DNA from 2 places in the Cytobacillus sp. Bva_UNVM-123 genome. Region 2 is predicted to be linked to the other one. Evidence: a T-box and tRNA genes for the amino acid it is inferred to sense, from the RefSeq annotation. Region 2 holds a T-box; the other holds one or more tRNA genes.
The links. The T-box of region 2 lies ahead of trpS (tryptophan--tRNA ligase). A T-box ahead of a tRNA ligase gene usually reads a tRNA of that ligase, here a tRNA-Trp.

Region 1 (3,932 bases), 240 kb from region 2:
TGTCTCAACGAGAGACTCGGTGAAATTATAGTACCTGTGAAGATGCAGGTTACCCGCGACAGGACGGAAAGACCCCGTGGAGCTTTACTGTAGCCTGATATTGAATTTCGGTACAGCTTGTACAGGATAGGTAGGAGCCTAGGAAGCCGGAGCGCCAGCTTCGGTGGAGGCATCGGTGGGATACTACCCTGGCTGTATTGAAATTCTAACCCGCGCCCCTTATCGGGGCGGGAGACAGTGTCAGGTGGGCAGTTTGACTGGGGCGGTCGCCTCCTAAAGAGTAACGGAGGCGCCCAAAGGTTCCCTCAGAATGGTTGGAAATCATTCGTAGAGTGTAAAGGCACAAGGGAGCTTGACTGCGAGACCTACAAGTCGAGCAGGGACGAAAGTCGGGCTTAGTGATCCGGTGGTTCCGCATGGAAGGGCCATCGCTCAACGGATAAAAGCTACCCCGGGGATAACAGGCTTATCTCCCCCAAGAGTCCACATCGACGGGGAGGTTTGGCACCTCGATGTCGGCTCATCGCATCCTGGGGCTGTAGTCGGTCCCAAGGGTTGGGCTGTTCGCCCATTAAAGCGGTACGCGAGCTGGGTTCAGAACGTCGTGAGACAGTTCGGTCCCTATCCGTCGTGGGCGCAGGAAATTTGAGAGGAGCTGTCCTTAGTACGAGAGGACCGGGATGGACGCACCGCTGGTGTACCAGTTGTCTTGCCAAAGGCATAGCTGGGTAGCTATGTGCGGACGGGATAAGTGCTGAAAGCATCTAAGCATGAAGCCCCCCTCGAGATGAGATTTCCCATAGCGCAAGCTAGTAAGACCCCTGAAAGATGATCAGGTTGATAGGTTTGAGGTGGAAGCGTGGTGACACGTGGAGCTGACAAATACTAATCGGTCGAGGACTTAACCAAAAACGAAAAGCGGAAGTGCCTTGCTTAGGGGCGACAAGCTTAAGACGAGACGGCGAGAAGGTTGTACTTTAACCTTCTTGACGGATTGACTTAAGACCTCGAGCCCCTAGGCACTGGAGCTGGACACGCTTTAAGATTACTCTTTTTTCTTCTTACCATTATCTAGTTTTGAGGGAATGAAATTGTAAATTTTCCTCTTGCAAAAAGCTAAAAAATAGTTATAATAGAGTATGTCTTTGAAAATCTCTTAAATGAGAATATAAAGATATTGGTTTGGTGGCGATAGCGAGAAGGTCACACCCGTTCCCATCCCGAACACGGAAGTTAAGCTTCTCAGCGCCGATGGTAGTTGGGGGCTCTCCCCCTGTGAGAGTAGGACGCCGCCAAGCAGCTTTATTATTATCATTCCGCAGTAGCTCAGTGGTAGAGCATTCGGCTGTTAACCGAACGGTCGTAGGTTCGAATCCTACCTGCGGAGCCATTAGGAGAGCTGTCCGAGTGGCCGAAGGAGCACGATTGGAAATCGTGTAGGCGGTTTATAGCTGTCTCAAGGGTTCAAATCCCTTGCTCTCCGCCATTTACATAAATATATAATGGCCCCTTGGTCAAGCGGTTAAGACACCGCCCTTTCACGGCGGTAACACGGGTTCGAATCCCGTAGGGGTCACCATTTTAAGAAGGCATGCTAAATGCGCGACGTCCTGTCGCAACGCATGCACTCGCACGTCCTGTGCTTCGGAGGATTAGCTCAGCTGGGAGAGCATCTGCCTTACAAGCAGAGGGTCGGCGGTTCGAGCCCGTCATCCTCCACCATTAATATTATTGTCGCGGGGTGGAGCAACGAGCGTTACTTCATCGATTAAACTGCGAGTTGTACCGATTGAGCTGCTTTTTGACTAAGCTTCCTGAAATCGGGACAGTCCTAATGCTTAAAACAAGCATTGTGAAATCTAATAAATATTATTATCGCGGGGTGGAGCAGTCCGGTAGCTCGTCGGGCTCATAACCCGAAGGTCGCAGGTTCAAATCCTGTCCCCGCAATCTGGTCCGGTAGTTCAGTTGGTTAGAATGCCTGCCTGTCACGCAGGAGGTCGCGGGTTCGAGTCCCGTCCGGACCGCCATTTAAAAAAATGTTTGGCTCAGTAGCTCAGTCGGTAGAGAATTTTAAAAGATTACAGCGACAGAGCAAAACATCACCGAATGGTAAACTTTTAAAATTTGCAACAAATCGAGAAGAGATTTGGCGCACACTTTTTATCGCAAAATTAGTTTAGGAAGTAATATTTCATTTGGCTCAGTAGCTCAGTCGGTAGAGCAAAGGACTGAAAATCCTTGTGTCGGCGGTTCGATTCCGTCCTGAGCCACCATTTAAATAATGAATTAAAAATGAATATGCCGGCCTAGCTCAATTGGTAGAGCAACTGACTTGTAATCAGTAGGTTGGGGGTTCAAGTCCTCTGGCCGGCACTGTCTTGTATACGGTGGGGTAGCGAAGTGGCTAAACGCGGCGGACTGTAAATCCGCTCCCTTTGGGTTCGGCGGTTCGAATCCGTCCCCCACCACCATTTAGGGGTATAGTTTAATGGTAAAACGAAGGTCTCCAAAACCTTTGATGTGGGTTCGATTCCTACTACCCCTGCCATTCATTATGGCGGTTGTGGCGAAGTGGTTAACGCATCGGATTGTGGTTCCGACATTCGTGGGTTCGATTCCCATCAGCCGCCCCATAATATAATATTGATTATGAAATTAATACCCTTTCCATTCATTATGGCGGTTGTGGCGAAGTGGTTAACGCATCGGATTGTGGTTCCGACACTCGTGGGTTCGATTCCCATCAGCCGCCCCATATTTTAAGTAATATATATCAAATAAATTCGTATAATGAATAGTAATAATAAATTATTATTGGGCTATAGCCAAGCGGTAAGGCAACGGACTTTGACTCCGTCATTCGTAGGTTCGAATCCTGCTAGCCCAGCCATCTGCGGAAGTAGTTCAGTGGTAGAACACCACCTTGCCAAGGTGGGGGTCGCGGGTTCGAATCCCGTCTTCCGCTCCATTTTAATCTGGCGGCATAGCCAAGTGGTAAGGCCAAGGTCTGCAAAACCTTTATTCACCGGTTCAAATCCGGTTGCCGCCTCCAATTATTAAATATTAATCGTCTCCTTTTATATATGCCGGTGTGGCGGAATTGGCAGACGCGCACGACTCAAAATCGTGTTCCTCACGGAGTGCCGGTTCGACCCCGGCCACCGGTATCGTTAGAATAATTTACGTTCAATTTTTAAAAAATTAAATGCTGAGAAACCATTGATTTAGCAATGTTTCTCAGCATTTTTTGTTTTTCAGGAACACGAAGAAAACGATAAGATTTGAATTCATTTTACACAAAACTTACATAGGGAACACTTTTGATAACACTGATTTGTTAAGTTCAAAATGATAAGAGCTTAACAAAAAAAGCATATCTGAACAAAATCCAGATAATATGCATCAAGTCTCGTATGTTAATATATGAAGGGCTGCAGGGATTACTCCACAGCAATTTTCCGATTGGGTCAAAAAGCGTTGTCCTGTTCCAAAGAGGCTACAATCTTTAACTGAGTATTTTGAGATTGTGGTAAATTTAATAATCGATGAAAGAATTATTTACAAGAACTAACACAAGAAAAAAAGATTGATATTCAAATTTTTTTCCTTAATCAAAAGTTAGATAAAGGTGAGAACGAAGTTGAAAAGGAAGAGTATCGTGAGAAATTAGTTCTTCTTCAAACCGAAAAAGAGAAATATATCCCCATTAGTAGGTTTGATACTATAGTTAGTCAAAACAAGGAACAAACCCGCAGAATTTGCGAAACTTTCTTAGAAGAAATGGAAAACGGTAATATGTCTTACTTGAACAATTGTTAAATCCGAAGGAGTAAAATACGTGAGTACAGCTTTTCAAAACAATCAAAATGGTGAATATTTTGTCTGAAGAATCAAGGAGAAGGTGATTTTATGAAATCAACAGATAAATT
Region 2 (3,932 bases):
CGCTTTACGGATGTTTGCATTATCAAAAGGCTTAACAGTTGTATTGAACTTGTAGTTGTAAATACCTGCGATTGATTTTGTAATTAAACGTCCATCATCTTTAAGTGCTTGCATAGCGTCTGTTGGAAGTGCACCTGTTGGAGCTCCAGCCCAGTCAAGCTCGCCATTGTCAAACATAGATAATTCAGTGTTTGGATCGTTAATCATAATCATTTCAATTGAATCTAATTTTACAGTATCAGCATCCCAATACTTATCGTTCTTTGCAAGGTTGATTTTGTCGCTGTGAGCCCAATCAGTCATTACGAAAGGACCGTTTGATGTATAGTTTTCACCAGCATCATTTGCCCAGTTAGGGTTTGCTTCAGCAACTTTGCTGTTGATTGGTAAATAAGTGTAGAAAGCTGTTAATTCTAAGAAGTATGGTGTTGGATTTTCTAATGTTACTTCAAGAGTTTTATCGTCTTTTGCAACGATTCCAACATCATCCAATGATCCGCCAGCAGTGTTAGCAGCTTCTGCACCTTTAATGACAAAAAGTTGGTAAGCATACTCTGATTGGTTTTTTGGATCTAATGTCCATTTCCAAGCATATTCAAAGTCTTTTGCTGTAACAGGGTCGCCATTTGACCATTGTGCATCACGTAGTGTGAATGTGTAAACTTTTTGGTCCTCTGAAATATCAATTTTTTCTGCTGCCCCTTCATGTGGAAGACCGTCAGCTTCAATACGAGTTAACCCTTCAAAAATTTGACGAAGTACAGTACCTGAAGTTGAGTCCTTCGCTAATCCTGGGTGTAAGGATGGTGGCTCAGTATTGATATTTACACTTAATTCTTGTTTTACATCAGATTTAGGCGTGTCTTTTTCTCCGCCTTTGTCACTGCTACCAGCATTATCTTTTCCACCACAAGCAGCAAGGAACATGCTAAGAACTAGCAACATGCTAAAAAAGACTGATAATCTTTTCTTCACAATTTATACCCCCATTTTTTTTATCATCAAACGTTACGAAAACATGACCAAAAAACACATTTGTACGTTGCAGGTGTATTGCTTAAATAGTCTGTAAATTATCTTTATATAGTTACCAAACTATACAATTGAAATAAAAAAACAAGTTTATATTCTAAACATGTCTCAAATGATTATCCTTATATTCAGATAATTTCAAATATATTCAAGGATAACAATTAACAATTAGTAATAAACTTGTATTTTTTTCAAACTCAATACTCTCAACGATTACAAGAAAATGTGTATTCTAAATTTAACAAATTCGTAAATAAATCGTTTGATAAACTCATTATAATTACACAAAATTATTATTGCAAGAAATTTCTACAGGTAAAATATCATTCTTTTTTTAAATTTTTTTCTCAATATACGTAAAAAGTTAGTCTTTTCATAGGTTTAACATACTTTATTTGTCGACAATTTTCACTCTTTTTTGCATTTAATATTATTTTCCAACTAAAGAAATAACTTTGCTTTTTCTCTTAATATGTTATAATTAATAAATACTATTTAAAAGTAAATGGCGCTGAAAAAGAGTAGTACATTTATCTTAGGTTTTAAGAGAGCTTGTGTTTGGTGTAAACAAGTAGCCGGATAAATCGAATGGACTTTTGAGCTTTCTTGAAAAATGTCATTCATTTTTCTGACGTTTCCTCACGTTATCGAGGTTTCATACAGCTTTGTATCATGTATGGAATAAAGTGACTCATTTTCGAGTAATTAGGGTGGCAACACGGACCATTCGTCCCTATTTTAGGTGACGAATGGTCTTTTTGTGCTTAATTTTCGTTTTGACTGTCCATATTATTCAAAGGATGAATAAATTTTTTGCCCATTTTCCATTTTACACTTTTTCTGCCATTAATAAAGGAGGAATTTATAATGAAAACTATTTTTTCAGGCATCCAGCCAAGTGGGACAATTACTCTTGGCAACTATATCGGTGCATTAAAGCAGTTTGTGGAACTTCAAAATGAATATCATTGCTATTTTTGCATCGTCGATCAACACGCAATCACTGTCCCTCAAGATCGCCTAGTATTAAGAAATAATATTCGCAGTTTAGCTGCACTATATGTAGCAGTTGGAATTGATCCAGAGAAAGCTACATTATTTATCCAATCAGAAGTTCCTGCACATGCTCAAGCTGCATGGATGATGCAGTGTATCTCCTATATTGGTGAGCTTGAAAGAATGACTCAATTTAAAGATAAATCAGCTGGAAGAGATGCTGTATCATCAGCATTATTAACATATCCACCATTAATGGCTGCTGACATCTTATTATATAGTACCGATCTAGTACCAGTAGGGGAAGACCAAAAACAACATCTTGAATTAACTCGTGATTTAGCAGAAAGATTCAACAATAAATATAATGATATTTTTACAATTCCGGAAGTGAGAATTCCTAAAGTTGGAGCACGAATTATGTCACTCCAAGAGCCGACAAAGAAAATGAGTAAATCAGATCCTAATTCAAAAGCATCTATTCGATTACTTGATGATATTAAACAAATTGAAAAGAAAATTAAAAGCGCTGTTACGGACTCTGAAGGCATCGTGAAATATGATAAAGAAAATAAGCCAGGAGTTTCAAATCTTTTATCAATCTATTCTATCTTCTCTGGAAAAGAAATTGGAGAAATTGAAAGAATGTATGAAGGAAAAGGATATGGAGATTTTAAAGGGGATTTAGCAGAAGTTGTCATTAAAGAACTTCAACCTATCCGAGAAAGATATGCTGCGCTTATGGAATCAAGTGAGCTTGATGATATTCTTGATCGTGGTGCAGAGAAAGCTAGCAAAGTCGCGAATAAAATGCTTAAAAAGATGGAAAATGCAATGGGATTAGGGAGAAAAAGATCGTAAAAAATGGGCTATTTTAGCCCATTTTTTTAATTTACGCGAGGACCATGCTCCATTTCCCAAAGCTTTTCGAAAAAGGGCTGTCCTTTAATCAAGTTTTCGCAAAATTGTTCATGCTTTTGAGTCCAATCATATTTGCATTGTTCAAATAGTTGAAGCCATGCGTGCTCGAAATCCATCTGTTGTATTTCGGAATAACATTCTGGACTCCATTCAGTATACCAATAGCGAACTTCAGCAACGTTTTTTGAAGTTTTCAATTGATCAAGCGCCATAAACATTAGTTGCTTTAATTGTCTTTCCTTTCTCGTGAGTCCGTTCATTAGCTCAGGTGATGGTGAAAGAATATGGAAATTTTTCGAGGTGACTTGATCTTTGAATGCATAAAGTTTTGCTTTTTGATTATGGATCATTTCATAAGCTAATTGCTCTTGACGTGGAATTAATCTGCTTTTGCGGATCGGAATATTGTAGCCTATCGTATCAACCGCAAGAAGGCTTGTACCATCTGAAACAACGAAGCAATATTCTAATTGAACACGTTCATGATTTTTTCGCAAATATGCTTTTTGATAAATATCATCAAGAAGTTGTTGAGGAAGCTCTGATAGATCATTTTCAATGTAATTAAATAGTTTCTGATCAATTTTTAGTAAAGGGACTTGGTCAAGCAGTTCTACACCATCATCTTTCCGCCATTCATGAAAGTGACAAACATTATAGCCATTCTCTTCCCCTTCAAACCAGTTTACCCAAACATCATGAAGATATAACATTTTACTACCCCCACTTCAACAAGCTGTTTGTCACTCAGTATTGGCAGGTAATAGTAAAATTATTCCTCAATGAATAGATGAAAAAAGTGATTTCTAATTGTAGCCATTTAAATAAATTGCTAAAGTAATAACGATAATGCCAATTGGAAGTAAATAACATTCCATTTTACCAGCAATAAAGTACAAATATTCAGTAAAATCTAAGCCAATTGATAAAACATTTAAGTAAACGATCGTACTAATCCCTCCAGAAACCGCTAATCCAAAGCC

Region 1: it encodes a tRNA-Trp, which carries the amino acid that the T-box ahead of trpS (tryptophan--tRNA ligase) is inferred to sense. The anticodon was not compared.

The regions. Positions count from the first base shown of each region.
Region 1 is NZ_CM177772.1:1,507,145-1,511,076, forward strand. It holds rRNA gene KDN24_RS07145 (23S ribosomal RNA) at 1-909, shown strand, start outside; rRNA gene rrf (5S ribosomal RNA) at 1,182-1,298, shown strand; tRNA gene KDN24_RS07155 (tRNA-Asn) at 1,316-1,390, shown strand; tRNA gene KDN24_RS07160 (tRNA-Ser) at 1,394-1,486, shown strand; tRNA gene KDN24_RS07165 (tRNA-Glu) at 1,505-1,579, shown strand; tRNA gene KDN24_RS07170 (tRNA-Val) at 1,647-1,722, shown strand; tRNA gene KDN24_RS07175 (tRNA-Met) at 1,877-1,950, shown strand; tRNA gene KDN24_RS07180 (tRNA-Asp) at 1,954-2,030, shown strand; tRNA gene KDN24_RS07185 (tRNA-Phe) at 2,201-2,276, shown strand; tRNA gene KDN24_RS07190 (tRNA-Thr) at 2,304-2,376, shown strand; tRNA gene KDN24_RS07195 (tRNA-Tyr) at 2,390-2,474, shown strand; tRNA gene KDN24_RS07200 (tRNA-Trp) at 2,478-2,551, shown strand; tRNA gene KDN24_RS07205 (tRNA-His) at 2,561-2,636, shown strand; tRNA gene KDN24_RS07210 (tRNA-His) at 2,683-2,758, shown strand; tRNA gene KDN24_RS07215 (tRNA-Gln) at 2,819-2,893, shown strand; tRNA gene KDN24_RS07220 (tRNA-Gly) at 2,897-2,971, shown strand; tRNA gene KDN24_RS07225 (tRNA-Cys) at 2,981-3,055, shown strand; tRNA gene KDN24_RS07230 (tRNA-Leu) at 3,089-3,170, shown strand; partial or broken gene KDN24_RS07235 (class I SAM-dependent methyltransferase) at 3,913-3,932, shown strand, end outside.
Region 2 is NZ_CM177772.1:1,745,032-1,748,963, reverse strand. It holds gene KDN24_RS08525 (peptide ABC transporter substrate-binding protein) at 1-975, opposite strand, end outside; T-box leader at 1,535-1,770, shown strand; gene trpS (tryptophan--tRNA ligase) at 1,900-2,889, shown strand; gene KDN24_RS08515 (YjbA family protein) at 2,916-3,662, opposite strand; gene KDN24_RS08510 (YuzI family membrane protein) at 3,756-3,932, opposite strand, start outside.